3 regions of the Photobacterium sp. TLY01 genome follow, and region 1 is predicted to be linked to each of the others. Evidence: riboswitches for the same ligand, from Rfam matches in the RefSeq annotation. Region 1 holds a riboswitch; each other region holds the start of a gene.

Evidence for each region. Region 1 has a riboswitch for thiamine pyrophosphate ahead of thiB (thiamine ABC transporter substrate binding subunit). Riboswitches for the same ligand answer to the same signal wherever they lie in the genome.
Region 2: another riboswitch for thiamine pyrophosphate. It lies ahead of thiD (bifunctional hydroxymethylpyrimidine kinase/phosphomethylpyrimidine kinase); the one in region 1 lies ahead of thiB (thiamine ABC transporter substrate binding subunit).
Region 3: another riboswitch for thiamine pyrophosphate. It lies ahead of thiC (phosphomethylpyrimidine synthase ThiC); the one in region 1 lies ahead of thiB (thiamine ABC transporter substrate binding subunit).

The regions. Positions count from the first base shown of each region.
Region 1 covers NZ_CP090364.1:2,907,830-2,917,812, reverse strand. The annotation lists gene rapA (RNA polymerase-associated protein RapA) at 1-888, opposite strand, end outside; gene LN341_RS13490 (PhoH family protein) at 1,176-2,552, shown strand; gene thiQ (thiamine ABC transporter ATP-binding protein) at 2,590-3,315, opposite strand; gene thiP (thiamine/thiamine pyrophosphate ABC transporter permease ThiP) at 3,319-4,932, opposite strand; gene thiB (thiamine ABC transporter substrate binding subunit) at 4,949-5,935, opposite strand; TPP riboswitch at 6,053-6,155, opposite strand; gene LN341_RS13470 (DUF547 domain-containing protein) at 6,251-7,030, opposite strand; gene leuD (3-isopropylmalate dehydratase small subunit) at 7,181-7,783, opposite strand; gene leuC (3-isopropylmalate dehydratase large subunit) at 7,801-9,240, opposite strand; gene leuB (3-isopropylmalate dehydrogenase) at 9,267-9,983, opposite strand, start outside.
Region 2 covers NZ_CP090365.1:932,707-942,689, forward strand. The annotation lists gene LN341_RS19890 (ABC transporter substrate-binding protein) at 1-576, opposite strand, end outside; partial or broken gene LN341_RS19895 (ABC transporter permease) at 605-1,345, opposite strand; gene LN341_RS19900 (ABC transporter ATP-binding protein) at 1,413-2,225, opposite strand; gene thiD (bifunctional hydroxymethylpyrimidine kinase/phosphomethylpyrimidine kinase) at 2,222-3,106, opposite strand; TPP riboswitch at 3,207-3,304, opposite strand; gene LN341_RS19910 (VOC family protein) at 3,497-3,847, shown strand; gene LN341_RS19915 (family 20 glycosylhydrolase) at 3,920-6,508, opposite strand; gene LN341_RS19920 (hypothetical protein) at 7,119-7,604, shown strand; gene LN341_RS19925 (hypothetical protein) at 7,908-8,549, opposite strand; gene LN341_RS19930 (hypothetical protein) at 8,789-9,250, opposite strand; gene LN341_RS19935 (DUF3450 domain-containing protein) at 9,501-9,983, shown strand, end outside.
Region 3 covers NZ_CP090364.1:3,282,283-3,292,265, forward strand. The annotation lists gene LN341_RS15235 (HesA/MoeB/ThiF family protein) at 1-315, opposite strand, end outside; gene thiE (thiamine phosphate synthase) at 318-959, opposite strand; gene thiC (phosphomethylpyrimidine synthase ThiC) at 956-2,884, opposite strand; TPP riboswitch at 3,010-3,107, opposite strand; gene LN341_RS15250 (universal stress protein) at 3,168-3,608, opposite strand; gene crcB (fluoride efflux transporter CrcB) at 3,739-4,122, shown strand; tRNA gene LN341_RS15260 (tRNA-Trp) at 4,331-4,407, opposite strand; rRNA gene rrf (5S ribosomal RNA) at 4,633-4,748, opposite strand; rRNA gene LN341_RS15270 (23S ribosomal RNA) at 4,843-7,732, opposite strand; tRNA gene LN341_RS15275 (tRNA-Ala) at 7,990-8,065, opposite strand; tRNA gene LN341_RS15280 (tRNA-Ile) at 8,111-8,187, opposite strand; rRNA gene LN341_RS15285 (16S ribosomal RNA) at 8,259-9,810, opposite strand.

The DNA.
Region 1 (9,983 bases):
ATATTCACGGCTCGGCGCTTCTTCACTCCACACCAGATGGTGGGCTTCATCGACCACCAGTAAATCCCAGTCGGCGTCCAGCGCTTGCTCAAAACGACGGCGGCTCTTGCGCAGAAAATCCAGGGAGCACAGCACGTATTGCGCGGTCTCAAACGGATTGGCGGCCTCGGCAATGGCCTCGACACAGCGCTCTTCATCGAAGATAGAGAAATACAGGTTGAAGCGGCGCATCATTTCGACCAGCCACTGATGCTGCAGGGTTTCCGGCACCAGGATCAGTATGCGCTCGGCACGTCCTGCCAGCACCTGCTGGTGGATGATCATGCCGGCTTCAATGGTTTTACCCAGGCCCACTTCGTCGGCCAGCAGAACCCGTGGCGCAAAACGGCGGCCCACTTCATGGGCGATGAACAGCTGGTGCGGGATCAGGCCGGCACGCATGCCGCACAGGCCGCGCAGCGGGCTCTTGTGCTGCTGGTGCTGGTTTTTCAGGGCGCGGTAGCGCAAGGCGAAACGGTCCATGCGGTCAATCTGACCGGCGAACAGCTTGTCCTGCGGCTTGTTAAAACGGATCTGGTTGCTGAGGAAGATTTCGCGCAGCGACACATTTTCTTCCCCGGTATCAGTGCGGGTGCCGATATAGGTCAGCACCCCTTGTTGTTCTTCCACTTGCTCGACCCTGAGCGACCAGCCCTCCTGACTCTCAGTCACATCACCGGCGTTGAACATCACGCGGGTGACAGGGGCATCATGGCGGGCATATACGCGATTCTCTTCGCTGGCGGCAAACATCAGGGTAACCGTACGCACATCCATGGCGACCACAGTTCCTAACCCTAAATCACTTTCAGTATCACTGATCCAGCGTTGACCCAAAGCAAATGGCATAGTGGACAAAACCTTCTAAATATTTGAAATCAAGGAGAATTGGATCCCGGCGACGATGAATATATCAACTACACTGAAATTAAGTGTAAGCCACAAATGGCGCCGGCAAAAAAGGGGGCTAATGGTACTGCATGATGGGAGCCAGGTCACGGGCTAAGTGATGGACCCAACAAGTGAGAAAATTGTCACAATATTTTCATTTTTTGCGGTCATTAATGAAAAGCGGGTTTAGGCTTATGAATGATAGCCTTTGCCAATGGCTATTTCAGGTGAACAAGGAGACGTCTATGGACGATGCTGATAGGAAAGTCTTTGTACTTGATACCAACATCCTGTTACATGAACCCCTCGCCATCTACTCTTTCAAAGAGCACGACGTCGTGATTCCCATGACGGTCCTGGAAGAACTCGACCGGATCAAAGACAGCAAACGTGACGTTGCCCGCGATGCCCGTGTTGCGATCCGCGCCCTTGAAGATATCTTCCACGATGCCACACCGGAACAAATCTCAGCCGGGATCCCCCTGACCGAGCAAGGTGACCACAAAGGCCGTATCGCGATTTTCGCCGATTACGAAATTCACGAAACTGTGCATGCCTTTGCCGACAAAGCCGGGGACAACCGGATTCTCAATGGGGTGCTCTACCTCCAGAACCATTATGCGCCGCGCAAGGTGGTGCTGATCACCAAAGACATCAACATGCGCCTGCGGGCTAAAGGCGCCGGGGTGTTTTACGTTGACGACTATCGCTCAGATCAGCTGATTGATGATGTCAGCCTGCTGACCAAAGGGTTCCACCGCTATCCGGCCAGTTTCTGGGAGCGTGTGGGTGAGTGTCATTCTGAAAAACGCGGCCGCTCCACCTTGCATACGCTGCCGCAAGAGCTGTTTGAATCGCCTTTCGTCAATCAGTACCTGATTGATGAAGACACAGATTTCGCGGCCCGGATCCAGAGTCTGGACGGCGAAATGGTGACCCTGAAAGATCTGGGGCATGAGCGCCTGATGCACCGACAGGCATGGGGCATTCATCCGAAGAATATTTATCAGGGCATGGCGATGGACGCGCTGCTCGATCCTGAGATTGATCTGGTGATCCTGACCGGCCCGGCCGGGTGTGGTAAGACGATCCTCGCCATGGCTGCCGCCCTGGAGCTGGTGATCGAAAAAGGCATGTACGACAAGATTATTGTGACCCGCAATACCCCGGACATTGCTGAATCGATCGGTTTCCTGCCGGGCACGGAAGAAGAGAAAATGATGCCCTGGCTGGCGGCTGTGACAGACACCATGGAGGCCTTGCATAAGCACGATGTCTGCACGGACGGTTCGATGAAATACATCTTCGAAAAAGCCAATATTCAGTTTAAATCCATCAATTTCATGCGCGGCCGCTCGATTCAGAACGCTTTCGTGTTGCTGGATGAGTGTCAGAACCTGACCGCGTCGCAAATCAAGACCATCATCACCCGCTGTGGTGAAGGCACTAAGCTGGTCTGTTCCGGTAACCTGGCGCAGATCGATTCCACTTACCTGTCGCCTGTCACATCAGGCTTAACCTATATCGTTGAACGATTTAAGAACTTCGAGGGCAGCGCCAACATCTACCTCAATGGTGTGGTCCGCAGCCGTCTGGCGGAATTTGCTGAAGAAAATCTGTAATTCACCGGGCGGGATCCGCTGAGCGGATCTTCAGCATTCATCGCCCGAGATACTTCCTTAATCTTTCATCTTCCGGCTCCCCCAGCACTTGCTGGGTGGGGCCGCATACCCGGATTTCTCCCTGTTCGACAAAGGCGCAGTGATCGGCAATTTTCAGGGCATCGTCCGGACTGTGGGTGATCATCAGTACCGTGATCCCGGCTTCTTTGGCCAGACTGGCAATCAGATCCAGCATTTCTTGTCGCAGCGCCGGATCCAGCGCGGAAAACGGCTCATCCAGCAAGAGAAGCGGACGGTGTCTGACCAGGCAGCGTGCCACAGCCACCCGCTGTTTTTGACCGCCGGATAACTGCTCAGGCAAGCGATCCAGATAACGGCCAATACCGACCCGTTCTGCCGCGTCTTTGACGGAGGCTTTGTCAGCGGCGCTGAGGCGCAGCCCGGGATGGATCCCCAGCGCAATATTGTCAAACACGCTCAGATGCGGAAACAGGTTGTGATCCTGAAACAGGATCGACAGCGGCCTTTCGGCCGGATTTTGCCGGTCGATCACTTCACCGTTGATCCTCAGCTCGCCGCTGTCCGGCTTGAGAAAGCCGGCGATCATCGCCAGCAGGGTACTTTTGCCCGCCCCGCTGGGGCCGATCACCGCCAGAATATCTCCCGGTGCGACCGACAGATCAAAGCTGAGCTGCATCGGCGCCTGATGAGGGTGGCGGTAGCAATGGCTCAGTTGCGACAAAGAGAGCATAGGTGCAGTCATACGTTATCCATTCGCAGTGCGGGCAGATGAGGGAGAGCGGGGCAAGAGCAGGTTTTCCACCGCAGTGAAAATGCCCAGGCTGAGCAAGAGCAACAGCAGGGCGGCAACGGCGGCGGCTTCCATCTGATAACTGTCCATCAGCTGGAACAGGTACAGGGGCAGGGTCTGAAAATCCTGGCTGCCGAACAGCGCAATCGCGCCCAGATCGCCCAGTGACAGCACGAAGCTGATCGCCATCGCCTGCGCAATCGGTTTACGCAGTGCCCGCCATTCCACCAGGTACAGGCGCGACAGGCCGCGCATGCCCAAGCTCTGGCACAGCGGATTGTATTGCTGGGCGAGATGCAGCATCGGCTGGCTCAGGGTTTTGATCACATAAGGCAGTGCCATCAGGGCATTGACGGCCACCACGACCCAAAAGGCTGAGGCAAAGACGTCGGTGAATTCGCGCAGCAGCAAAAACAACCCCGTGCTGATCACCAGCCCTGGAGTGACCAGAATAATGGTGCCGATCAGCTCCAGTCCGTCGGCAGAGAGGCGGTAGCGTTGCAGCCGCCAGTAACGGCTGGCACAGAGTATGGTGATACCGCTGATCAGTGCCAGCACACAGGCCAGCGCTGCGATCTGTAACGAGTGGGTCACGGCCTGCCACAGGGCCGGGGTGGCCAGCAGTTGCGGTAGCTGGCTGTTCAGACCGGCACTCAGGACCGCCAGCATAGGCGGCAGAACTAACAAGAGTACCAAGCCAATCCAGCATCCGTCCCACACCCTTGCCGTGTGGCTGTCGAGATAATTCGGATGCCCCTGGCGGACCCGGCCGCTGAGTGTGGACAGCGGTTTGGCAAAGCGCTGGCTGAACAACACCAACGAGCAGCACAGTAGCATCTGCCATAACGCCAGCATGGCACCGGCAGCCAGATCAAAGTCGTACCTCAGCGCCTGATAGATGGCCAGCTCGATTGTGGTGGCTTTCGGGCCGCCACCGAGCGACATAATGACCGCAAAGCTGGTAAAGCACAGCATGAACACCAGCCCGGCGACCTGCGGCAGTTGCTGGCGCAGCCGCGGCCAGGCAACCAGCCGGAACAGCGGCCAGCCTTTCATGCCCAGATGGGCAGCCAACTGATGCTGTTCGGCCGGAATGCCTTCCAGACTTTGTAGCAGTAAACGGCTTGCCAGCGGCAGATTCAGGAACACATGGGCAAGCAGAATGCCGTTGAGACCGTAAATACTGAACGGCAGACGCATGTCTAAAGCGGCCAGCCATTGGGCCAGCAAACCACTGTTGCCATAAATTGCCAGCAGGCCGAATACCGCCACCAGTACCGGCAGCACCACTGTCATCGCGAATAAGCGCAGTAGTATCGTGCGGCCCGGGAAACGGCGTCGCGACAGGGCGTAAGCCACAGGAATCGCCGGTATCACACTGAGCAGGGTCGAGAGCAGCGCTTGCTTGAAGCTGAAGGCCGTGACATGACGCAGGTAAGGATCCTGCCACAAGCTGAGCGGCTGCAGTTCGGTGGCCTGAGTCAGCAGCGCGCTGAGCGCCCCGCCGACGACAATCAGGATCAGCCCGGCGCTGAACAGGCCGGGCAGGCTGGAACGGGAGAGTAACAAGATCTGTCCTATTGCCTTACTGGGTCAGGGCAGTCTGCCACTCGCGAATCCAGCTTTTACGCTCTTTCGCGACTTCATCGGCGGAAAATTCCAGCGACTTGGCAGGCAGGGGCAGGCTGCTGAAGCCTTCTGGCAGTGTCTGATTGGTCACCGGATACATCCAGTTTCCGGTTGGAATCTGTGACTGGAAGCCCGGGGTCAGCATGAAGGCCAGGAACTGATCAGCCAGCGCACTGTTGCGGCTGTTTTTGAGTTTAGCGGCGACTTCCACCTGCAGATAGTGCCCTTCGCTGAAGTTGGCGGCTTTGTACTTGTCGTCTTGCTCGGCAATCAGGTGGTAGGCCGGTGAGGTGGTGTAAGAGAGCACCAGATCGGCCTCGCCCTTGAGGAACATATTGTAGGCCTCTGACCAGCCTTTGGTCACAGTCACGGTTTTCTTCGCCAGTTGCTGCCAGGCTGCGGCGGCTTGATCGCCATAGACAGATTTCACCCACAGCATCAGACCCTGTCCCGGCGTTGAGGTGCGCGGATCCTGGTAAATCATGGTCAGATCGTCGCGCTCAACCAGGGCTTTCAGGCTCTCTGGCGGGTTGCTCAGTTTCTTGCTGTCATAAATGAAAGCGAAGTAACCATAGTCGAAAGGCACAAAGGTGTCATCGTTCCAGCCGCCCGGAAGGGTAACCGCCGTGGTATCGACCTGGTGTGTGGCCAGCAGGCCGGTTTTCTTGGCTTCCGCCATCAGGTTGTTATCCAGTCCTAACAGCAGATCGGCTTTGCTGCTGTTGCCTTCCAGACGAACCCGGTTGAGGATCGACACGCCATCGTCGAGGGCGACAAACTGAAGATCGCAGTCGCATTCTTTTTCGAAAGCCGTTTCGATGGCCGGACCTGGTCCCCAGTCGGCGGTGAAAGAGCTGTAGGTGTAAACCGTTAAAGTCGGTTGAGCGGCCGCGGCAGACGTGGCGGCAGCCAGCAGGGGTAAAGCTATCAGTTGGTGTTTCACAAAGCGCTCCTGAGTTCCTGTTAAACAGGGAATTCCGATTTCTTCAAGGCGCGGGGTTGAGTGAGAGGGAAGGTTTCCCGGAAAGGCACGATAAGCGGGTAAAGATGTGCTTTCTTGTCTCTCAGTTTTTCTCAATTCCTCCGCCAGCATGATCTGGTTCAGGTTCAATGGGTCCCGTACGCCGTACGATCTCAGCCCGAAGACTCCCCATGAGAACGGCTCTCATTGTAAACGCGGCCGGGACAGGTTGCCAGCCACAATTGCGGCCGGCTGTGAATCCTGAGGCGCTAGTCAGTTGTCAGTTGTCAGCTGAGGCTATTTGAGCTCATTGAGTCGCCAGTCGTAATCGTAAGTTGGTGATGTCAGGGTCACCGGCCGGCTGAGATATTGATTCAGGTGTGTTTGCAGCTCAGCCAGGGTGCCGAAATCACTCTGATACCAGTCATAAATCGACGACAGGCGGACACGCTGGCCGCGCACAGAAACCCCTTTCTCGCTGTTGATAAAGCGTCTGGCGGCCAAGTCCAGTTGCTGCTCCAGCTGATCGGCCTGCATGACCTCAGGGAGCAGATCCGGGCAGCCTAAACTGGCACAGTTCACCACGTAATGAACTCGCTTATCCTGCCAGATCGGGCGCAAAATGCGGTGTTCAATATCATTGAGTGACAGTCTCTGGCCGCTGATGGTGATCAGCTTTTCATCCCAGGGGCCGAAGCTGAACAAACCACCGAGTTTGGTGATCGAGCTGACCGGATAGTTATCCAGAATCACTTTGACCGTCAGGGCGTTATACAGGTTGACCCAGTAGGCAAATTGCTCATTACGGTTGTAGCGGCGCGGGTCCAGCGCGGTGAGCTGGTCCAGATAGCGAGCCAGCGCGGTTTTATCCTGCGCGCTGACCGCGGCATAACGAAAGCGGGTCTGCCCGGGGGCGACCAGCAGATAGTCGTTGAGCAGGGTTTGCCAGCGGGTATGGTCAATTTTTTCGGTACTGCCCGGGTTGCTGGCCTGCCACAAAGGCCAGAGATCGGCTTTGGGCGCTGCGAGTGTGACGAAAGACAGGCTGAGCAAGGTGAGCATGCTCAACACAGTCAGGATTTGGCGTAGCGGATACATGTGAACACCTCTGTCAAAAGATTGATATTCAACAGACCGAAGTAAAGGGTGTTTCTTTCCGGTACCGGCGCTGAACAAAACACCCTGCCGGAGCAGGGTGTCTGAGTCAGTCAGCACTGACAGTATAGATCAGGCCAGAAAGGCCGGGATCTGACTTTCATACGCAGCGATTTTATCTTCGTGCTGCAGGGTCAGGCCGATGTTATCCAGACCATTCAGCAGGCAGTGGCGACGAAATTCGTCAATCTCGAATGCGTAGGTTTTGCCGTTGGCACTGACCGTCATGCTTTCCAGATCCACTGTCACCTCAGCGCCCTGGTTGGCGTCGACAAACTGGAAAATCTCGTCCACTTCGGTATCCGTCAGGCGCACCGGCACCATCTGGTTGTTGATTGCGTTACCATAAAAAATGTCGGCAAAGCTCGGCGCAATCATGATCTTGATGCCGTAGTCAGCCAGGGCCCAGGGGGCGTGCTCGCGTGAGGAGCCGCAGCCGAAGTTTTCACGGGCCAGCAGGATACTGGCGCCCTGATAGCGCGGGTAGTTGAGGACGAACTCAGGATTTGGCTGCTGGCCGGCGTCATCGAGAAAACGCCAGTCGTGAAACAGGTGCTTGCCAAAACCGGTCCGGTTCACTTTCTGCAAAAACTGCTTCGGAATGATGGCGTCAGTGTCGACGTTCGCGGCATCCAGCGGCACCACCAGTCCAGTATGTTGTTTGATTCCTGCCATGTTTGTTTCCTCTCAGATTAGGCGGTGGCGACGGTGGCTTGGTCCAGCTCGCGGATATCCACGAAATGACCGGCACAGGCGGCGGCAGCGGCCATCGCCGGGCTCACCAGGTGAGTGCGGCCATCGCGGCCCTGACGGCCCTCGAAGTTACGGTTACTGGTCGAGGCGCAGCGCTCCCCTGGCCCCAGGCGATCGTTGTTCATCGCCAGACACATAGAGCAGCCCGGCAGGCGCCATTCAAAACCGGCTTCAATGAAAATTTTGTCCAGCCCTTCGCGTTCGGCCTGTGCTTTGACCTGCTCAGAACCGGGCACCACCAGTGCCTGCACATGGGGGGCGACTTTGCGGCCTTTGGCAACCGCGGCGGCAGCTCGCATATCTTCAATGCGGGAGTTGGTGCAAGAGCCGATGAAGACTTTATCAATCGGGAAATCGGCCAGCTTTTTACCCGCTTCCAGACCCATGTAGGCCAGTGCTTTGGCGGCAGAAGAGCGCTCAACCGCATCGCTGAAGCTGTCCGGGGCCGGAATCGGCTCATCAATGGCAATGACCTGACCCGGGTTGGTGCCCCAGGTCACCTGTGGTTTGATGTCTTTGGCATCCAGGGTGACCACGTGGTCGAACTGGGCATCGGGATCGGATTTCAGGGTCTGCCAGTATTCGACAGCGGCGTCAAAATTGGCGTCGGTGGGAGCAAAGTGACGGCCTTTGATGTAATCAAAGGTGGTCTGATCCGGGGCAATCAGGCCGGCCTTGGCACCCAGCTCAATGGCCATGTTACAGACCGTCATCCGGCCTTCCATGCTCAGATCGGTGATCGCTTCGCCGCAGAACTCCACCACATAGCCGGTACCGCCGGCAGCTGTGGTCTTGCCGATGATCGCCAGAATAATGTCTTTGGCTGTGATGCCAGGGGCGACTTTGCCTCTGACTTCAATCTTCATGGTTTTGGCCCGGGCTTGTTTCAGGGTCTGGGTGGCCAGCACGTGCTCAACCTCAGACGTCCCGATCCCAAAGGCCAGCGCGCCGAACGCCCCATGGGTGGCGGTGTGGGAATCGCCGCACACGATAGTCATGCCCGGCAGGGTAATCCCCAGCTCAGGCCCCATGACATGGACGATGCCCTGGTATTTGTGGTTCAGATCATACAGGGTGACGCCGAAATCTTTACAGTTCTTGGCCAGGGTTTCCATCTGGATACGTGCCATCTCGCCCGACGCATTGATGTCTTTAGTCTGCGTCGACACGTTGTGGTCCATGGTGGCGAAGGTTTTGCCGGTTTGGCGAACCGGGCGGCCTTTTTCGCGCAGGCCATCAAAGGCCTGCGGTGAGGTGACTTCGTGCACCAGGTGGCGGTCGATATACAAAATCGGGTTTTCACCTTCGGCGGCGACCACGACGTGGGCATCATAGACTTTTTCGTACAGCGTTTTGGCTGTGTGTGTTGTGTTTGACATTGCTCGTTTGCTCCTCGTCGTTCGGCTTATGCCTGGCGGATGTAGGCGGCGATTTTATCGCCCATGGCGTCGGTCGACAGGGCCGGGCGGTTGCCGGCCAGATCCGCTGTCAGTTCACCGGCTTCCAGTGCCTGGGAGACGGCTTGCTCAATGGCGCGTGCCGCTTCTTCTTGACCCAGACTGTAGCGCAGCATCAGGGCGGCAGACAGAATCTGTGCCACTGGGTTGGCGATGTTTTTACCGGCGATATCCGGCGCTGAACCGCCGGCCGGTTCATACATGCCGAACTTGTCCTGGTTCAGGCTGGCCGAAGGCAGCATGCCCATAGAGCCGGTGATCATGGCGCATTCGTCGGAGATAATGTCACCGAAAATGTTGGAACACAGCATGACGTCAAACTGCGACGGATCTTTGATCAGCTGCATGGTGGCGTTGTCGATGTACATGTGGCTCAGTTCGACATCCGGGTAATCTTTGGCGATCCCTTCCACCACTTCGCGCCACAGAATTGAGCTTTGCAGCACGTTCGCTTTGTCGATGGAGCAGACTTTCTTACGACGCAGACGGGCAGACTCAAACGCGATACGGGCGATACGTTCGATCTCATAGCGATGATAAACCTCAGTATCATAGGCCTTTTCCATCGCACCCTCCCCTTCGCGGCCTTTCGGCTGACCAAAGTAGATGCCGCCGGTCAGCTCACGCACCACCACGATGTCAAAACCTCGCTCGGAGATGTCGGC
Region 2 (9,983 bases), on a different replicon from region 1:
TTCCAGCGCCAGTTGGTTCGATTCGAAATTGCGTAATCCACCCCAGATGGCGTCAACTTTCCCGGAGGCGAGTGACGAGGAGAGCGCCCATCCGACATTGACAATCTTAACGTCTGTGAAGTCGACACCTGCTGTTTTGAGCATGGTGCCGACGGTTGCCTCTTCATTGCCGGCAATTGCGATACCAATCGTTTTTCCTTTTAAATCTGCCATGGTCTTGATCTTGTTATTATCCAGTACCATCAAGGTATTGAGCGGTGTTGCAATGAGCGTCGACGCCCTGATGAGCGGCAGCCCTGCTGCCACATCAATGGTCAGACTGGTTTGGTAAGAGATCGCCAGATCCACTTTTCCCGCTGCAACCAGTTTGGCTGGCATGGAAGGGTCGGCAGGCTCCTGAATCTTGATGTTTAAGCCCTGCTCTTCGAACAATCCGTTTTTCTGCGCAATAATGATCGGGCCGTGATTCGGGTTAACAAACCAGTCCAGCATTAAGGTCATGTCTTTGGCCTGAGCCTGACTGGCCACACTTGTAATGGCAAGGGCGATGGCACTTCGGGCCGGTAAGTAAGTCATCTGTTATTTTCCTTATGTATGATGAATTTTATTGGGACTGGCCATTCTCTGGCAGCCAGGGGATAGCACGTTTAAGCAGGTAATCTGTCGCAAAATACAGCGAGACAGAGAGTCCTGCTAAAATCAGCAAAGCGGCAAACATTTCATCGATCATCATGCGGGCGTTGGCCTGCAGCATCAGGTAGCCGAGTCCTTCGCTGGCGCCAACCCATTCTCCGACAACAGCGCCAATCGGTGCGACGACCACGGCAACCCGTATTCCTGAGGCCAGGGCGGGCAGGGCCGCCGGCAGCCGGATATGCCACAACATTTGCCATGTGGTGGCATTCATTGTTTTCGCGAGATCTAAATAGCCCTGCGGGGTGTGTCGCAAACCGTCATAGCAGCAGGTTGTCACCGGAAAGAAGATGATAATGGCCGCCATGACGACTTTTGATGCAATGCCATAGCCCAGCCAGAGCATCAGAATCGGGGCAATGGCAAAAACAGGAATAGCCTGGCTGGCGATGAGCAAAGGGAGCAACCAGCGTTTCACCGGATTAAAAAGCAACATCATCAGCGCGCAGACCAGACCAATGCCAAGCCCGAAGGCCAACCCCAGGACAATTTCGCTGATAGTGACAGCCGCATGGCTGAGTAAGACATCATGGCGCTGAATTAATTTGCGGAATACGGCGAGCGGCGCCGGCAGAATAAAGCCGGGAAGCTGAAACAGGCTGACAATACCCTGCCAGAAACCGATCAGAACCGCCGAACTGAGCGCAAGTCGACTCAGAGAATGATGAAAAAGTGGCCGAAAATTCATCGGTGTCAACACACGTTTGTCTGCCAGTGCTTTAAACATTGCGCTCACCCTGGCTGGAAAGTTGCTCGATAATGGCTTGTTGTTTGACGGCCAGTTCAGCGTTGATGGCTCTCGGCGGTGCACCTTCGGGAATGGGCAAATGCTTTAATCGTCCTGGTCTCCCTTGCATTAAAAACAGGTGGTGACCCAGCCTTAATGCTTCCTGAGGATCATGGGTGATCAGCAGAACGGTGCGCTGAGCCAGCAACTCAGTGGCGAGATCCTGGAGCTTATATCTTGTCACGGCGTCCAGAGCGGAAAACGGTTCATCCATTAACACCAGCGGTTTGTCCTGAATTAAGGTGCGAACAAGCGCAACGCGCTGTCGCATTCCCCCTGATAATTGCGATGGACGGGCGTGCAATTTTTCACCTAATCCAACTCGATGGAGGAGCTGGATTGCACGCTCCTGCACGGCTGCACTGGCCTTACCCTGTTTCAGTCTGAAGCTGAAGCAGACGTTGTCCAGAACATTTAACCAGGGTAGCAGCAGATCTTGCTGCGCCATATAGGCGACACGGCCACTGATACTTTGGTTATCAGAAGCAGACAGTTCGCCGCTCCATGCCACATCTTTGGGTAACAGATCGGCGAGCAGGCGCAGCAAAGTGGTTTTACCGCAGCCACTCTGACCCAGAATGCAATGCCATTGCCCGGGCTGGAGCGTTAAATCCAACTGGCTGAATAAAGGGATCTTTTGACCTGAAAAGGCCAAGCTCAGCTGCTTTATATGAATACCGGGTTTGTTCAATTCAGTTTCAGGCGGCAATAATGGATAACTTACCGGGGGAGTGAATGTGCTCATCCCTGATCCCTCAACGAGTGAAGTGCATAGAAGTGATGAACGGGTCCGTGTCCCTGACCAATGCTGAGCAGATCTGCATGGCACAGGGCTTCGGTCAGATATGTTTTGCCTTGATTGACAGCGTCGGCGAGGCTAAAGCCTTGTGCCAGGTAGGAGGCAATAGCAGCGGATAAAGTGCACCCTGTACCGTGAGTATTACGAGTTACTACACGCTCGGCTGAAATGGTGACGGTGTCACTTTTTGTAATCAGGTAATCCGTGCTGAATGCGTCATGTTCCCAATGACCGCCTTTGAGCAACACAGCATTGTTGCTGATGGCTCTGAGTTGCTCAATCAGCATTTCTTGATCAAGACACTTGAGGGCTGGTGGATCGATATGCCGGCCGGCGGAGCCTGTGAGTGTCACGGCCTCGGGAAGGTTCGGGGTTATCAGGTTGGCTAAAGGAATGAGTTCATTTTTCAGCGTACTGATAGCGTCTTCTTCGAGTAAAAGATCCCCGCTGGTGGCCACCATCACAGGGTCCAGCACGATAAATTCAGGCTGGTACTGGCGAAGCTTTTTTGCGACGGCCTGGATGATACCGGCATCACTCAGCATCCCGATTTTGACGGCCCGGATGTCGAGATCACTGAAAACGGCATCCAATTGCTGTTCAACAAACGCAGGGCTGACAGGAAAGATGCCGGAGACACCCAGTGTATTTTGCGCCGTCAGTGCAGTGATGACGGAACAGGCATAGCCACCTGTTGCTGAAATCGCTTTAATGTCTGCCTGAATGCCCGCACCGCCGCCGCTGTCTGAACCGGCAATGGTCAGCGTAATCGGAGTACGTGCAGGATTATTTAACGGAGAAGGTTTGGCTATTGTGGGCGTGTTCATCGGCATCCCTTGCTATCAAAATCATCGTTTGATTACGCAGGGGTGACGAACAGTCGCCGGGTTACACTTCGTGAGCATCCTGGTCAGGATGAGAAGGTGACGGGCAATGCTGCTAGTTCCCTACGCCAGTATTAACTGGATCAGGTTCAACGGGTCCCACTCTGTGGTCTCAGCCTTACGGCTCCCCGACTAACGTATTTCTTCATCTGATGCGATGTGCTGAAACTAACATTTAAGCACTTTTTCGCGCCGGTCATTCTAACCTTGTTGTTTCTCAGAAAGCAAAAGAATTACACCAAATTGGTGACAGGTGAGTTTAATGAGGTAAAACCAGCTAAGCTTTCGTTGTCGATCATGTCTTTTGAAATCAGCCATTAAGGAGCCGCCACAGTGAAAAAGCACCATCAAATAAATTATGTTGAATTTCCCGCAGCCCAACTATCTAAGACAAAGGCGTTTTTTGAGCGCGTTTTTGGCTGGTCATTCATCGATTATGGTGATGAATACACTGCATTTTCAGAGCAGGGGCTGGATGGCGGATTTTATGCTGCGCCATTGTTTTCTCAGGTTGAAAAAGGGTCTGCACTGATTGTGATTTACAGTGACAATCTGGAAGCCACTGAACAGGCCGTGATCGCGGCAGGTGGGGTGATTGTGAAGCCGATTTTTTCTTTTCCTGGCGGCAGACGCTTTCACTTCACTGAGCCAAGTGGTAATGAACTGGCAGTATGGTCTGAATAAGCTCAGGGTCAGAACATCAGGGTTGAAATGAAACAGAGCTCCCGAAGGAGCTCTGTGAGTCGGTGATATCACTTAGTTAACTGTTGCTACCCGGCTGGCTCGCAGACCGGAAACAGTTCTCAGCTGAACACCTGCCGCAACCGCGGGTGGGTTGAGATGGTCGTACGACTGCCAGCTCGCGCCTTGATCGGTTGAGTACTCAATCGTCAGACCCGGGAACGTCGAATTGGCTTGAAGGACACCATTCTCAATCACACCGCCGGGAACTGGCAGGTTAAACGCGATACCCGCTTGCTCCAGTTTCGGCAGTACTTTCTGACCCAGCAGGTTGGCGAACTGGTTGTAATCTGTGTTACGTCCGGTTTCATCCAAAGCAATGCCAGCGTTGTCATTGGCTTCCCAAGTAGCCGTGTGCCAGGCACGTTCAGCCAGGCCTAACACGCGAGGGAAGACCATCCCTTCAAACTGGTCTTCGGTACGGACAGTTTCGGCCCAGAGCGATCCCTGAAGACCCAGAACATTCTCAGGCTTGAGCAGCTTTTTCACACCTGCTGAAGCAACCACTTCGGCTTTGGTGATCGGTGCACCGGCGCGAGTGAAGTCAGCATTGGCGAAGACATCATCTGGCATGAAACCAAAGGTTTTACGGGTGTCGGTAAAGCGTGGTGCCCAGTAGTAGCCACGCTCGTTTGGATCGGGCTCATATGGGTGGTCAAAGTACAGGTGGGTCGCATGGTTATAGACGACTTTATAGTCGTTATTGGCCAGATTGTAGGCACGATCTGCGACACCCCATTCCCAGATATTCTGCCATGCGTTCCCCCAGAGCTGGCTGTTTGCCATTTGTGAGCGAGGGTAAACCTGACCATCGTGCATCAGTCCGTCTTCCCAGCCTGCCATATCCAGACCATAGTTGGCTGTGATCACAGAAATACGTTCAACAAAGTAACGGCTCAGATCCGAGACGCTGTTCACACCATCAGTATTGTTGGCAATGAAATCCTGACAGGCAGGCGAGTTAATCCACGCACCAGCAATTTCGTCACCCCCGAAGTGGAAGGTTTTGAGGGGCTGAACGCCCTGATGCAGGCTGACAAGGCCGCTCACGACGGCATCAACAAAGTTATAGGTTGATTCCATACACACGTTGATGGCGTTGTCTGTGAACATCTGAACCGACAGATACTGAGTGGTATCGTTAAAATCGGTCAGCAGATATTTGTTCGCTTCTGCCATGTTTCCTTGTGCCGCGTAATGGTCATAGCGAGCTTCCATCGCTTTGATCGCCGCGTGTGCATGTCCTGGGATATCGATCTCTGGCACGACTTCGATGTTCAGTGCAGCGGCATGGCTCAGAATTTCCTGATAGTCTGCCGCTGTGTAATAACCATTGGATTCAGGTGAACCCTCAGGGCCAGCCCCCAGGAAAGGTAACAGACAGGTTTTTTCTTCAGGATCATGACAGCGTGTTGCACCAACATCTGTCAGCTCAGGCAAACCGGCAATTTCTATACGCCAGCCTTCATCATCAGCCAGGCGCAAGTGCAGTTTGTTCAGTTTAAATGCGGCCATTTGGTCGAGTAGCTGAAGAATCGAATCTTTGGTACGGAAGTTACGGACTGCATCGACGGAGAAGCCACGGTATGCAAAACGAGGGGCATCAGCAATCTGTACTGCGGGAACTTTATTGCCGTCAATTAATTGCAACAATGACTGGGAGGCATAAAGTGCACCTGCAGGATCTGCAGCACCGATGGTGATGACCTCACTGGCGGCGTCAACGTTTAGGTTATATGCCTCTTCCCATTTTTGGACGCCATTGATGTTGACCTGGCCCCAGCCCATATTGATACGTTTTTGTGTCGTGGGTGACCAGGGCGCAGCGGTGATACCCAGTTGGTTGGCCAGGAACATGGCCTGATCTTCATAACCGTTGCCGTAAACGATGACCCAGGTTGAATCCAGCGTGACATCACCAGTACCAAGCGTCATTTCGGCTGGCGTAGGAATCACGCCATTGGCATTGCTGATGACATTGAGATCAGCATTACGCTGGTATCTGTCTTGCGCGGTAAAAGGATCGTAAAAATCGGTTATGGCAGCACTTCCATAACGTTTCCATTGTTGTGGCGTTGAAAAATCCGCTACGAAAGGAAGTTCTTCTGATGGCTTGGTCGGGACCAGGCCATTCACGCGGTTACTGGTACTGGTGATCAGCGATGTGATGGTCTGGCCCTGATCTTCAGACACGAAATACCAGTTTGGCATTACGTCAGTTTTTGCGACCTGCCAGTTTGCTGCGTCAAACTCAATGGCAAGCGATTGTCCCGGAGCCAGAGGTACAAAGTTTGCGGTAGGCTCGAGTTTAAACATATCCCCGTTAACATGGCTGATTTTCACCTGGTCGGTTAAGACACTTTCAACCATGCGAATATGGCTGAAGTAAATTGACCAACCTGTCGCGGGTAATGTTTTACTGCTTTGGTTTGTGAAATCAATCTTCGCGCGGAAAGTGACCCAGTCATCCTGAGTGTTATCCAAAACGGTGTAAGTCACATCCAACCCCTGACCTAGCTGGTCCAGGTCTGCAGCAGGAATAGCCATCGCAGGTGCAGCAAATACAGCTGACAATGCAAGTGCTAATACTGACGTTTTTATCATCTTAGGTTCCTTTTTTTGATGAGCGAAATAAACATTTCTAGCCTAACTACAAGAGCTGATTGATGAAAATAGCAACAGCAAAAAATTCAAAAAAAGATAGTAAAACTGGCAGCTGTGCCTAATAAAGCATACTTGCTGTACATAAAATCAACAGATGTTCGTGATGGAGATTTAATTTTAAGCGGGGTGGGAGATGATGCCTGGTTTCGCAGGGCATTTCTGGCAACTGTGGTGTCAGCGTGAATCGTGCTTACTACGCGTTATAAAATATTGAGCACTGATAACCAGGTGCTGAAGGACTGCTTCAGCAGATGAATTATTCTGAGGTAGAACGTGTATTGAAATTCGGGGAAATCATACTGATTCTTGCTGATGAACGGTGATTTTAACGCAAAGTGTCATGAACAGCACACAGATTTCAACAAAGACGGCCACCATGTTGGGTATAAAAGCGGCGACTTACACATAAAATGTAAATCCATTCAGTAAACAAATCAGTTGCTTTGCAAAAATGGCAGCCAGCTATCAGTTTCACGATTAGAAGTGGATTTCCGCTCACTGGTAGAAGATACTCACCCGGCAATAACCTGATACGACAAAGGATAATAATATGACAAGAGCAGCAGTAATTTTATGCTCATTACTGGCCCTGGCTGGCTGTGATGAAGAGACGCTTGAAAATTTGATTGATCACAAGGTCGAAGTTTTTTCTATTGATGGAGCCCAAATTGAAGGGGCAGCACCTGCATTAGAGAATGGGTACTATAGCTGGGATGTACTTAAATCAAACCTTAATATACCGGTGAACGCACCAGATGGTGATCTCATTGATCTCAGTAACTATGGTGGAGAGGAAACTGGTTGCGCCAAGATTGAAGTTCCTGCATCAGGTCTGTGTTTTAAGGAGGGGGACGCCGACAGTTGTGTGCCGGAGCAAGTTAAGATGATAGGGTTGAAGACCTATACAATTGATTTAGATTATGTGTCAGATGCTATAGATGTAGGTTTCTATCCTGTTGAGGTGGAAACTCTATCAAAGTTCGGATTCAGTACGGCGTTTACGATTGAAGACACTGATTGCACAAATTTACAATAAGTAATATCGAAGTGGAATGATTTGGCCAGGAATTTTCCTGGCTTTTTAATTCAATTTTTTAGCAGTAAATTGTGGTTGAATGAGTAAAGCGAGGGATAACCATGTCGTTATCCACAAAAGCTGTGTATAACTCTGTGGGAAATGGCCGAACCCCAGAAGCCGTATCGTCTTGGCCAATGTCAAGCATTCAATGTTGGATTTTTGTGGTATTTTTTTGTCCTGAACATGAGCAATGTTACACAAATAAACCCTTGTATTTAAAGGGAATAGTCATTTTTAGCGGAAGACGGTTGTAAGTAAGGGTCAGCTTTCTGGCCCGGATGGCGACTGCAATTTTAATAGCTGAGAATGGCTGGCGTTAAAGGTGACTGTATTGAATTGCTTTCCGGAAAACTCAGGGTGCAGCTCGTAGAAAAAGTTGCGATCCCTTTCTAGCGCATAACTGTGTGTCAGATAACCTTTCCCATTGGGATAATCTGTGTTCCACAGTGAACTTCGGGAAACTTTACTACTGGCAATAAACTCGCCCAGATAAGTAATTTCTCCTGGCTTGACAGAAAAACTTAAATCCAGCTGTTTATCGGTTTGTGTATGGACAGTTTTTCGACCGTCCGTACCTGTAAACGTGATCGTATGAAGCAGATAGTTCCCCGATGGCAGTGGCACAGTAAATAAAGAACTTACAGCGGTGGTGCTGCGGAAGTCAGTGGAGTCGTTCGTATTTGAAATTGTGAAATTTTGCTCTGACTCAGCTCGACTGAAATACAGTGTTGTTTTTAAGTTTTCACCGGTAGACGGCCAAATCGTTGATGCGCCAATGCTACCGACTAAAAAACCGGTATCCGGCAATTCAGCCGATTGTAAGCTTTCAGGAATAGAGACAAGAACGCCCTTGCTACATCCGGCCAGAGACAAACCGATCAGACTGTAAACCAAAGGTTTCATGCTTAATTCCTTCCAATGAATCGTTAACATTTGATAACTATACGAAAAACAGTTTATTGCGCAGATGCAGACACACTAAGCAATAAAGCACATTTATGCCACACAACGCACAAAATCTCATGGGTTAACGTTAAAATCTTGGGGATATCATAAAACTTTGAGCATTAGCTCAAAGTTTTACTGAATATTCTCTGAAGAGACAAAGGTGGCACGGTGCAGTAACCGACTCACCTGCTACGCTATTTGACAGCAATCACATTTTTGAACTTGCTTGCTTTCGTAAACAGGTAGTCAAGATCTGGTGGAAAGTCCTTATTCGCCTTTGCATGGTGCATCATATCGAAAACGGTAAATTCTGTGAGTATCGCAAACTGATAGGATGTGAAATCGCCATTCGCCTGTAATGTCGGATCGTAATACTGATCACCTGAGCGAATGATCGCATGATCAACGATCGGATCTTCGCAGCGAAACCCTAACACGTACCGCTCTCCCTTGCGGTAAATGACATTCATGTAAGAGTTATAGAAACATTCATTTTCCTGAGTCGTGCAAGTTTCTAATAACTCTGGAGTCATCGCTGAAACCGTCACAATTCTGATCCCTTCCGGGCGGAAGCCTAAGTCAGACAGCTGTTGTTGAATCGATTCAATGGAGAGATTGGACACTTTACTTTCCGAGTAACTGATAATCCTGCGCATTATATCGTTCCAGTTTCTTCAGGTCACTGTCTACCATCCGGATTGTTCTGAATGCGTGATTTGGCCTGATCTGCGCCGTGCTGTTGTGGCAGAGGCGGAAGCAAAATTTCCGGATTTTATAGTTTAAATGAGATTTGTTTTCAACTAAGATGTGTGACCAGTCACTCAGCTTAATGAGTCATTGAATAGTGATGGGAAGTTGGCTCAATAGCTTGCTTTTGAACAGGATGCTTAAGGTAACGGCTCCAAGATGAACATGATGAAATCCAGTCTGACCGTGATTGCACTCGGTCTGAGCATAAATGCAGGCGCCAATACACTTGAAGTGGCCCGCAATATTGAGAGCAAAATCAATCAGTCTGCCCAACAAAGCCAGAACAAGATTGATAAAAGTGCAGATGCAACGCTTTCAATGAAGGCTGACATTGAAGCTCTGCAGGAAGAAGTGAAAAACCTGATCGTCTATCGGGATCATCTGGCTCGTCTGGTTGAGAGCCAGGAATCAGAAAAAAGCAGTCTGAGCGAGCAGATTTCAGGCATCAAAGAAACCCGCCAGGGTGTGGTGCCATTGATGTACAAAATGATCGATGGTCTGAAATCTGTGGTAGAAGATGACAAACCGATCAAACGAGAGCAAAGGTTAGCGCGGATTGCAAAGCTGGAGTTCATGATGGCTCAGGCCGATATCAGCGACGCTGAGAAGTATCGTCGTATTCTCGAGGCTTACCAGATT
Region 3 (9,983 bases), 370 kb from region 1:
TGTCACTGCACGGGCACGGATCAGCGGATTGAGCGCCTTGATCTGCGTCACGGCGGCCTGTGCTTTGCTCTCACCCTGATTATCATCACGGTAGATAATCTGCCGCTGGAGGTTGGAGCGCTCAACCTTGTCACCATCGGCAATCACCAGGCTGCCAACGCCCGCCGCCGCCAGATATAAGGCTGCCGGTGCGCCAAGCCCGCCCGCACCGATAATCAGCACCCTGGCCTGCTGCAGGGCCTGCTGGCCCTGCTCTCCGATTTCCGGTAGCTGCACCTGGCGCTGGTAGCGCAAGAAAGACTCGTCTGTCAGCATGACTACCTCACCAGCTTGTCAGCAAATGCCGCCAGTGCCTGCTCGAGATCCGCTGCCGCTGTCACAGCCCGCACCACAGCCACACAGGACACGCCCGTCTGCCAGACATCTGCAACATTGGTGAGATCAATCCCGCCGATGGCGACCGTCGGATAGCGGCCGGCCACTGTGCCGAGGTGCGCTTTTAACTGAGCGATCCCTTGTGGTGGAGTCGGCATGTCTTTGGTCGGGGTCGGGAAAATATGGCCGATCGCTACATAGCTGGGTGCCAGTGCCAGACCGCGTTGCAGCTCAGCCGCCGTTCGGGTTGATACCCCCAGGCGGATATTTGCCTGGCGCAGCGCATCGAGATCCGCGATATCCAGCTCTTCCTGCCCCAGGTGCACACCGTAAGCACCGTGCCTGAGCGCCAGCTGCCAGTAGTCGTTAATAAACACCTGGGCGTTGTGCTCCCGGCCCAGACGAATCGCATCAATAATCTGCGCCTCCAGCTCAGGATGCGCTGGATCTTTGATCCGCAACTGAACAGTTTTCACCCCAAGCGGCAGCAATCGGGCAATCCAGCGGACATCATCAACAACCGGATAGAGCGGACCGATGCCGCCCTCCATCACAGGAAATGACGCTTGCATCACCTCACTCATGCCTGCTGTTCCTCATGGGTTTTCGCCTTGTGGTAGAGCTCGCTGCCCTTGTCCCGAAACTCCTCCGCTTTCTGGCGCATCCCCTCCAAGGGATCCTCGAGCATTTGAATCACCTGAGCGTCCTCTTGCGCTTTGGCGTAATCCCGCACTTCCTGGGAGATCTTCATCGAACAGAATTTCGGTCCGCACATCGAGCAGAAGTGAGCCACTTTGCCCGATTCCTGTGGCAGCGTTTCATCATGGAAAGCCCGCGCAGTATCCGGGTCCAATCCGAGATTGAACTGATCTTCCCAGCGGAATTCGAAACGGGCTTTGGACAGGGCATTATCACGCACCTGCGCCCCGGGATGACCTTTGGCCAGATCAGCGGCGTGGGCACACAGCTTATAGGTGATCAGACCGGTTTTGACATCGTCTTTGTTCGGCAGACCTAAATGCTCTTTCGGCGTGACATAGCACAGCATGGCGCAGCCAAACCAGCCGATCATCGCCGCACCAATACCAGAAGTAATATGGTCGTAGCCCGGGGCAATGTCGGTGGTCAGCGGGCCTAAAGTATAAAACGGTGCTTCATGGCAGTGCTTGAGCTGCTCATCCATGTTCTCTTTGATCAGGTGCATCGGGACATGTCCCGGGCCTTCAATCATTACCTGGACATCGTACTCCCAGGCTATCTTAGTCAGCTCGCCTAAAGTGCGCAGCTCACTGAACTGGGCTTCATCATTGGCATCAGCAACTGAACCGGGACGCAGGCCGTCACCCAGCGACAGGGAGATATCGTACTGGGCGCAGATCTCGCAAATTTCACGAAAATGCTCATACAAAAAGCTTTCTTTGTGGTGCGCCAGACACCATTTCGCCATGATAGAACCACCGCGGGAAACAATTCCGGTTACCCGCTTGGCGGTCATCGGGACAAAGCGTAACAATACACCGGCGTGAATCGTAAAATAGTCGACCCCCTGCTCCGCTTGCTCCAGCAAGGTGTCGCGGAAGACTTCCCAGGTCAGGTTTTCAGCCACACCATTGACCTTCTCCAGCGCCTGATACATAGGGACAGTCCCAATGGGCACCGGGCTGTTACGGATGATCCATTCGCGGGTTTCGTGAATATTTCGGCCGGTCGACAGATCCATCACGGTATCGCCGCCCCAGCGGGTCGACCACACCAGTTTTTCCACTTCTTCCTCGATTGAAGAGGTCACGGCCGAGTTACCGATATTGGCATTCACTTTCACCAGGAAGTTGCGGCCAATGATCATCGGCTCGGATTCCGGGTGGTTAATGTTCGACGGAATAATCGCACGGCCTTCCGCGACTTCTTTGCGAACAAACTCTGGGGTGATGTCTTTGGGCAGATTGGCACCAAAGCTGTGTCCCGGATGTTGCTGATTCAACACCTCATCACGATACTGAGCGCGACCCATATTTTCCCGGATCGCGATATATTCCATCTCCGGCGTAATCATGCCCTGACGGGCATAGTGCATCTGAGTCACACACTGGCCAGCTTTCGCACGGCGTACGCGGGCTCGGTGGGCAAAACGCAAATCATCCAGCGTGTCATCGGCCAGACGCTCTTTGGAATATGCTGAGCTCAGCTCATCCAGCAGTTCGGTATCGCCGCGCTCCTCAATCCAGCTTTCACGCAGTGTCGGCAGGCCGTTATAGATATCAATGGATTGCTCAGGATCGGTATAAAAGCCGGAGGTGTCATACACTCGAATCGGCTCGTTTGGCTCAAAGATAGGGTTGTTTTTATCGCCGCCGACCAAAGAATCGGCCTGGGCGATTTCACGCATGCCGACACGGATATCATCCCGGCTGCCGGTGACATAGACTTTCCGGGAATTGGGGTAGGCTTGGGTGGTGAGTGAATCAATGAATTGTTTCGCTTCCAGTCTCGCTTGTTTGCGATTCGACATAGCAATTTCCTTTTTCAATGTTAGGGAAGTTGCTTGACGGATGGGCGCGTAAACAAGAGGCGGACACATGTAGGGCGTGTCGCATCGTCTGATACAGCAGCAGTACGCTAAAGGTACAGCTAGGCAGAAGATTTTCTCTTGTTCCCTTCGCAGATACTAATCTGATCAGGTTCAACGGATCCCGCAATGCGGTCTCAGCCAGTTGGCACTCCGACAAGTTTCAGTCAAAGAGTATAAGGAAGCATCACCCGCTCAGCAAGTCGTCTTTTTCATCCCTACACCACTACAGCGTTTTCTGCTGGCAGATCAGCACATCACACTTCAAGTGTTGCGCCAGCTCATAACGTATATCACCCAGCCAATGAATGCCGGGTTTGTAGTTCCCCGTGATCACTAAATCGACTTTGATCGTCTTCCCCAGCGCAATCAGATGTTCGGCAACATCACCGTCGGCCAGATGAATCGCCGCAATCGGACGTGGTGAATGCTTTGCCAGATCAGACAACTGAGCCATTCTTCTCAGCTCCTGCTCGTTATGCGCCTCGTCGAGCTGTAAATCGATATCCAGAAAGCTGACATTACCTACACCCGGCTCTACATAGGCCAGATGCAGATCTGCATTGTTTTGCTTGGCAATCACACCGGCTTTTACAACTAACTGTTTTACATTCAAATCATCCGGGTTAATTGCCAGTAAAATGGTATGGTACATACCCATAATCATCGCTACTCCTGCTAGGATTAGTGCACAATGTAGTAACCGTCATGTGAGAAGCACGTCGCTTTGTGGTATCAGACTTTTTCCTGTCTTTTGACCATAGCATGTAATGATTCTGTCACCATCTGGGCTTTCTATGAACCAACTGATTATTCTGGGCTATGTGGCGATTGGCGGGGCGGTCGGCGCCTGCTCACGCTATCTGATTGCTGAACTCTCGGTGATTTTATTAGGCAAGGGATTCCCGTACGGAACGCTGGCCGTCAACATCATCGGTTCATTGATGATGGGTATGCTGAGCTCGGCACTGAACCAGGGCATGATAGAGGCAGCTCCCTGGCGTCCATTGATTGGCATCGGCATGCTGGGAGCGCTAACGACTTTTTCTACGTTTTCGATGGATAACCTGATACTGCTCCAGCAAGGCGCCTATATTAAGGCTGGCTTGAATATGATGCTGAACTTATCTCTGAGCCTATTTGCTTGCTTCGTGGGATTTCAGTTGCTTCAGCGTGGATAAGCGGATGCATGATTCATAATGTCTTCAACCACTGCAAATTTCCACAGATACTTACCACCGCGGACATTTAGACATGGATGACAAGGTTACTAAAACTGACAGGGGATGACGGACGATAGGACTGGCACCCCAGCGGGCTGACGTTCACAGCGCATGAGCTGACCTTCAGAAACAACAAAGCCCCGTCCGAAGACGAGGCTTTTGTATTTGGCAGGGGATGACGGATTCGAACCGCCGACATTCGGTTTTGGAGACCGACGTTCTACCGGACTGAACTAATCCCCTAGAATTGGTAAGTATTGTATACAGCTGAACGAGAATTACCAGCCCTTCCGCCTGAAAATGACTGATTACTTTGTCGATCGACTACTAAAACATCAACAACTTGCAATACGCGCGATCTTCAGATGTTGCGCATCACTTTCACCAACCAATCGACTCACTCAGCAGATCCAGAATCCTGAAAAAGCAAAAAGGCCACCCGATTAGGGTGGCCTTTTTTAAAAGGAAGCCTGGCGATGTCCTACTCTCACATGGGGAGACCCCACACTACCATCGGCGCTGCTGCGTTTCACGTCTGAGTTCGACATGGGATCAGGTGGGTCCGCAACGCTATGGTCGCCAAGCAAAATTTATTCAACAATCTTGGAAAATCTGACTTAAGTTCTCAGCACATCATTCAAGTGCTTATGGAGTCCGCTAAAACCCCTTGGGTGTTGTATGGTTAAGCCTCACGGGCAATTAGTACAGGTTAGCTGAGCGCCTCACAACGCTTACACACCCTGCCTATCAACGTTCTAGTCTCGAACAGCCCTTCAGGAGGCTTAAAGCCTCAGGGATGACTCATCTCAGGGCTCGCTTCCCGCTTAGATGCTTTCAGCGGTTATCGATGCCGAACTTAGCTACCGGGCAATGCGTCTGGCGACACAACCCGAACACCAGCGGTTCGTTCACTCCGGTCCTCTCGTACTAGGAGCAACTCCCTTCAATCATCCAGCGCCCACGGCAGATAGGGACCGAACTGTCTCACGACGTTCTAAACCCAGCTCGCGTACCACTTTAAATGGCGAACAGCCATACCCTTGGGACCGACTTCAGCCCCAGGATGTGATGAGCCGACATCGAGGTGCCAAACACCGCCGTCGATATGAACTCTTGGGCGGTATCAGCCTGTTATCCCCGGAGTACCTTTTATCCGTTGAGCGATGGCCCTTCCATTCAGAACCACCGGATCACTATGACCTGCTTTCGCACCTGCTCGAACCGTCATTCTCGCAGTTAAGCGGGCTTATGCCATTGCACTAACCTCACGATGTCCGACCGTGATTAGCCCACCTTCGTGCTCCTCCGTTACGCTTTGGGAGGAGACCGCCCCAGTCAAACTACCCACCAGGCACTGTCCGCACCCCGGATAACGGGGCGACGTTAGAACATCAACACGACAAGGGTGGTATTTCAAGGACGGCTCCACAGATACTGGCGTACCTGCTTCGAAGCCTCCCACCTATCCTACACATGTAGGGTCAATGTTCAGTGCCAAGCTGTAGTAAAGGTTCACGGGGTCTTTCCGTCTAGCCGCGGGTACGCAGCATCTTCACTGCGATTTCAATTTCACTGAGTCTCGGGTGGAGACAGCGTGGCCATCATTACGCCATTCGTGCAGGTCGGAACTTACCCGACAAGGAATTTCGCTACCTTAGGACCGTTATAGTTACGGCCGCCGTTTACCGGGGCTTCGATCAAGAGCTTCTCCGAAGATAACCCCATCAATTAACCTTCCGGCACCGGGCAGGCGTCACACCGTATACGTCATCTTTCGATTTTGCACAGTGCTGTGTTTTTAATAAACAGTTGCAGCCACCTGGTATCTGCGACTCTCAGCAGCTCCATCCGCGAGGGACTTCACCGCCAAGAGCGTACCTTCTCCCGAAGTTACGGTACCATTTTGCCTAGTTCCTTCACCCGAGTTCTCTCAAGCGCCTTGGTATTCTCTACCCGACCACCTGTGTCGGTTTGGGGTACGATTGCTTATTATCTGAAGCTTAGAGGCTTTTCCCGGAAGCATGGCATCAATGACTTCATCACCGTAGTGACTCGACATCGGGTCTCAGCCTTAATGCAGAACCGGATTTGCCTAATTCTGCAGCCTACACCCTTAAACCAGGACAACCGTCGCCTGGCCCACCTAGCCTTCTCCGTCCCCCCATCGCAATAATAAGCAGTACGGGAATATTAACCCGTTTCCCATCGACTACGCCTTTCGGCCTCGCCTTAGGGGTCGACTTACCCTGCCCCGATTAACGTTGGACAGGAACCCTTGGTCTTCCGGCGAGGGGGTTTTTCACCCCCTTTGTCGTTACTCATGTCAGCATTCGCACTTCTGATACGTCCAGCATGCCTTACAGCACACCTTCAACCGCTTACAGAACGCTCCCCTACCCAATACAATAAATTGCATTGCCGCAGCTTCGGTGTATCACTTAGCCCCGTTAAATCTTCCGCGCAGGCCGACTCGACCAGTGAGCTATTACGCTTTCTTTAAATGATGGCTGCTTCTAAGCCAACATCCTGGCTGTCTGAGCCTTCCCACATCGTTTCCCACTTAGTGATACTTTGGGACCTTAGCTGGCGGTCTGGGTTGTTTCCCTCTCCACGACGGACGTTAGCACCCGCCGTGTGTCTCCCGGATAGTACTTACTGGTATTCGGAGTTTGCAAAGGGTTGGTAAGTCGGGATGACCCCCTAGCCTTAACAGTGCTCTACCCCCAGTAGTATTCGTCCGAGGCGCTACCTAAATAGCTTTCGGGGAGAACCAGCTATCTCCAGGTTTGATTGGCCTTTCACCCCTAGCCACAAGTCATCCGCTAATTTTTCAACATTAGTCGGTTCGGTCCTCCAGTAAGTGTTACCTCACCTTCAACCTGCCCATGGCTAGATCACCTGGTTTCGGGTCTAATCCCAGCAACTGCACGCCCAGTTAAGACTCGGTTTCCCTACGGCTCCCCTATACGGTTAACCTTGCTACTGAAATTAAGTCGCTGACCCATTATACAAAAGGTACGCAGTCACAGGACAAGCCTGCTCCTACTGCTTGTACGTACACGGTTTCAGGTTCTGTTTCACTCCCCTCACAGGGGTTCTTTTCGCCTTTCCCTCACGGTACTGGTTCACTATCGGTCAGTCAGGAGTATTTAGCCTTGGAGGATGGTCCCCCCATGTTCAGACAGGATAACACGTGTCCCGTCCTACTCGTTTTCACGTGTAAAGCATCGTCGGTTACGGGGCTGTCACCCTGTATCGCGGCCCTTTCCAGGGACCTTCACCTGACACTAAACACGCTTAAGGGCTAATCCGGTTTCGCTCGCCGCTACTGCCGGAATCTCGGTTGATTTCTCTTCCTCGGGGTACTTAGATGTTTCAGTTCCCCCGGTTCGCCTCATCAGGCTATGTATTCACCTGATGATAACTGCTTATGCAGCTGGGTTTCCCCATTCGGAAATCGGTGACTCAAGTGGCTCTTACTGCCTCATCACCGCTTATCGCAAGTTAGTACGTCCTTCATCGCCTCTGACTGCCCAGGCATCCACCGTGTACGCTTAGTCACTTAACCATACAACCCCAAGAGGTTTCGTATGTTCAAACAACCAAGGTTGTGTCTCTGACAAAGAGACAATTGGTTTATTCGCCGGACTCTTACACAAGACACTTGAATGTGTATTGCTTGAGAACTCTGTTTCTCTTGAAACAGTTTTTGATTCAATCTTTAAGATTGAATTTACTAGTCAGCTTTCCAGATTGTTAAAGAGCATTGTGAATTATCGACAGATAACCACTTTCTAAAGATTCTCGGGGAAAACCCTTAAAGAGTGGTGGAGCTAAGCAGGATCGAACTGCTGACCTCCTGCGTGCAAGGCAGGCGCTCTCCCAGCTGAGCTATAGCCCCATCGAGTATTGCAAGAGTGTTGAACCACTGTATTTGGGAAGACAGTGGTGGGTCTGAGTGGACTTGAACCACCGACCTCACCCTTATCAGGGGTGCGCTCTAACCACCTGAGCTACAGACCCTTCTCTTGCGCTCTTAACTATTTCGACCAAGCAATCTGTGTGGACACTGCGTCAACGACACAGTCTTTAGGTAAGGAGGTGATCCAGCCCCAGGTTCCCCTAGGGCTACCTTGTTACGACTTCACCCCAGTCATGAACCACACCGTGGTAAACGCCCTCCCGAAGGTTAAGCTATCTACTTCTGGTGCAGCCCACTCCCATGGTGTGACGGGCGGTGTGTACAAGGCCCGGGAACGTATTCACCGTGGCATTCTGATCCACGATTACTAGCGATTCCGACTTCATGGAGTCGAGTTGCAGACTCCAATCCGGACTACGACGTACTTTGTGGGATTCGCTCACTATCGCTAGCTCGCCGCCCTCTGTATACGCCATTGTAGCACGTGTGTAGCCCTACTCGTAAGGGCCATGATGACTTGACGTCGTCCCCACCTTCCTCCGGTTTATCACCGGCAGTCTCCCTGGAGTTCCCACCCGAAGTGCTGGCAAACAAGGATAAGGGTTGCGCTCGTTGCGGGACTTAACCCAACATTTCACAACACGAGCTGACGACAGCCATGCAGCACCTGTCTCAGAGTTCCCGAAGGCACCAATCCATCTCTGGAAAGTTCTCTGGATGTCAAGAGTAGGTAAGGTTCTTCGCGTTGCATCGAATTAAACCACATGCTCCACCGCTTGTGCGGGCCCCCGTCAATTCATTTGAGTTTTAATCTTGCGACCGTACTCCCCAGGCGGTCTACTTAACGCGTTAGCTCCGAAAGCCAGTGTTCAAGACACCAACCTCCAAGTAGACATCGTTTACGGCGTGGACTACCAGGGTATCTAATCCTGTTTGCTCCCCACGCTTTCGCATCTGAGCGTCAGTCTTTGTCCAGGGGGCCGCCTTCGCCACCGGTATTCCTTCAGATCTCTACGCATTTCACCGCTACACCTGAAATTCTACCCCCCTCTACAAGACTCTAGCATGCCAGTTCCAAATGCGATTCCGAGGTTGAGCCCCGGGCTTTCACATCTGGCTTAACACGCCGCCTGCATGCGCTTTACGCCCAGTAATTCCGATTAACGCTCGCACCCTCCGTATTACCGCGGCTGCTGGCACGGAGTTAGCCGGTGCTTCTTCTGCAGCTAACGTCAAAGATGAGCACTATTCATACTCACCCCTTCCTCACTGCTGAAAGTGCTTTACAACCCGAAGGCCTTCTTCACACACGCGGCATGGCTGCATCAGGGTTTCCCCCATTGTGCAATATTCCCCACTGCTGCCTCCCGTAGGAGTCTGGACCGTGTCTCAGTTCCAGTGTGGCTGATCATCCTCTCAGACCAGCTAGGGATCGTCGCCTAGGTGAGCCGTTACCCCACCTACTAGCTAATCCCACCTGGGCCAATCTTAGCGCGCGAGGCCCGAAGGTCCCCCGCTTTGCTCCGTAGAGATTATGCGGTATTAGCCATCGTTTCCAATGGTTATCCCCCACACTAAGGCATGTTCCCAGGCATTACTCACCCGTCCGCCGCTCGCCGCCCATCAACGCACCCGAAGGATTGTTGATGTCGCTGCCGCTCGACTTGCATGTGTTAGGCCTGCCGCCAGCGTTCAATCTGAGCCATGATCAAACTCTTCAATTAAAGTTTTGTTGCCTCTCTAAAGAGAAGCGGCTCAGTGATTACTGATGTTCCAACCGAAGTTGAAACGAATTGACTGTGCCGATACCTAAGTATCGATTTGGTCACTCAGTTCACTGATAAAATCTTTGATGACTGTATCATTGTCGAGTGCCCACACAGATTGCATGGTCAAA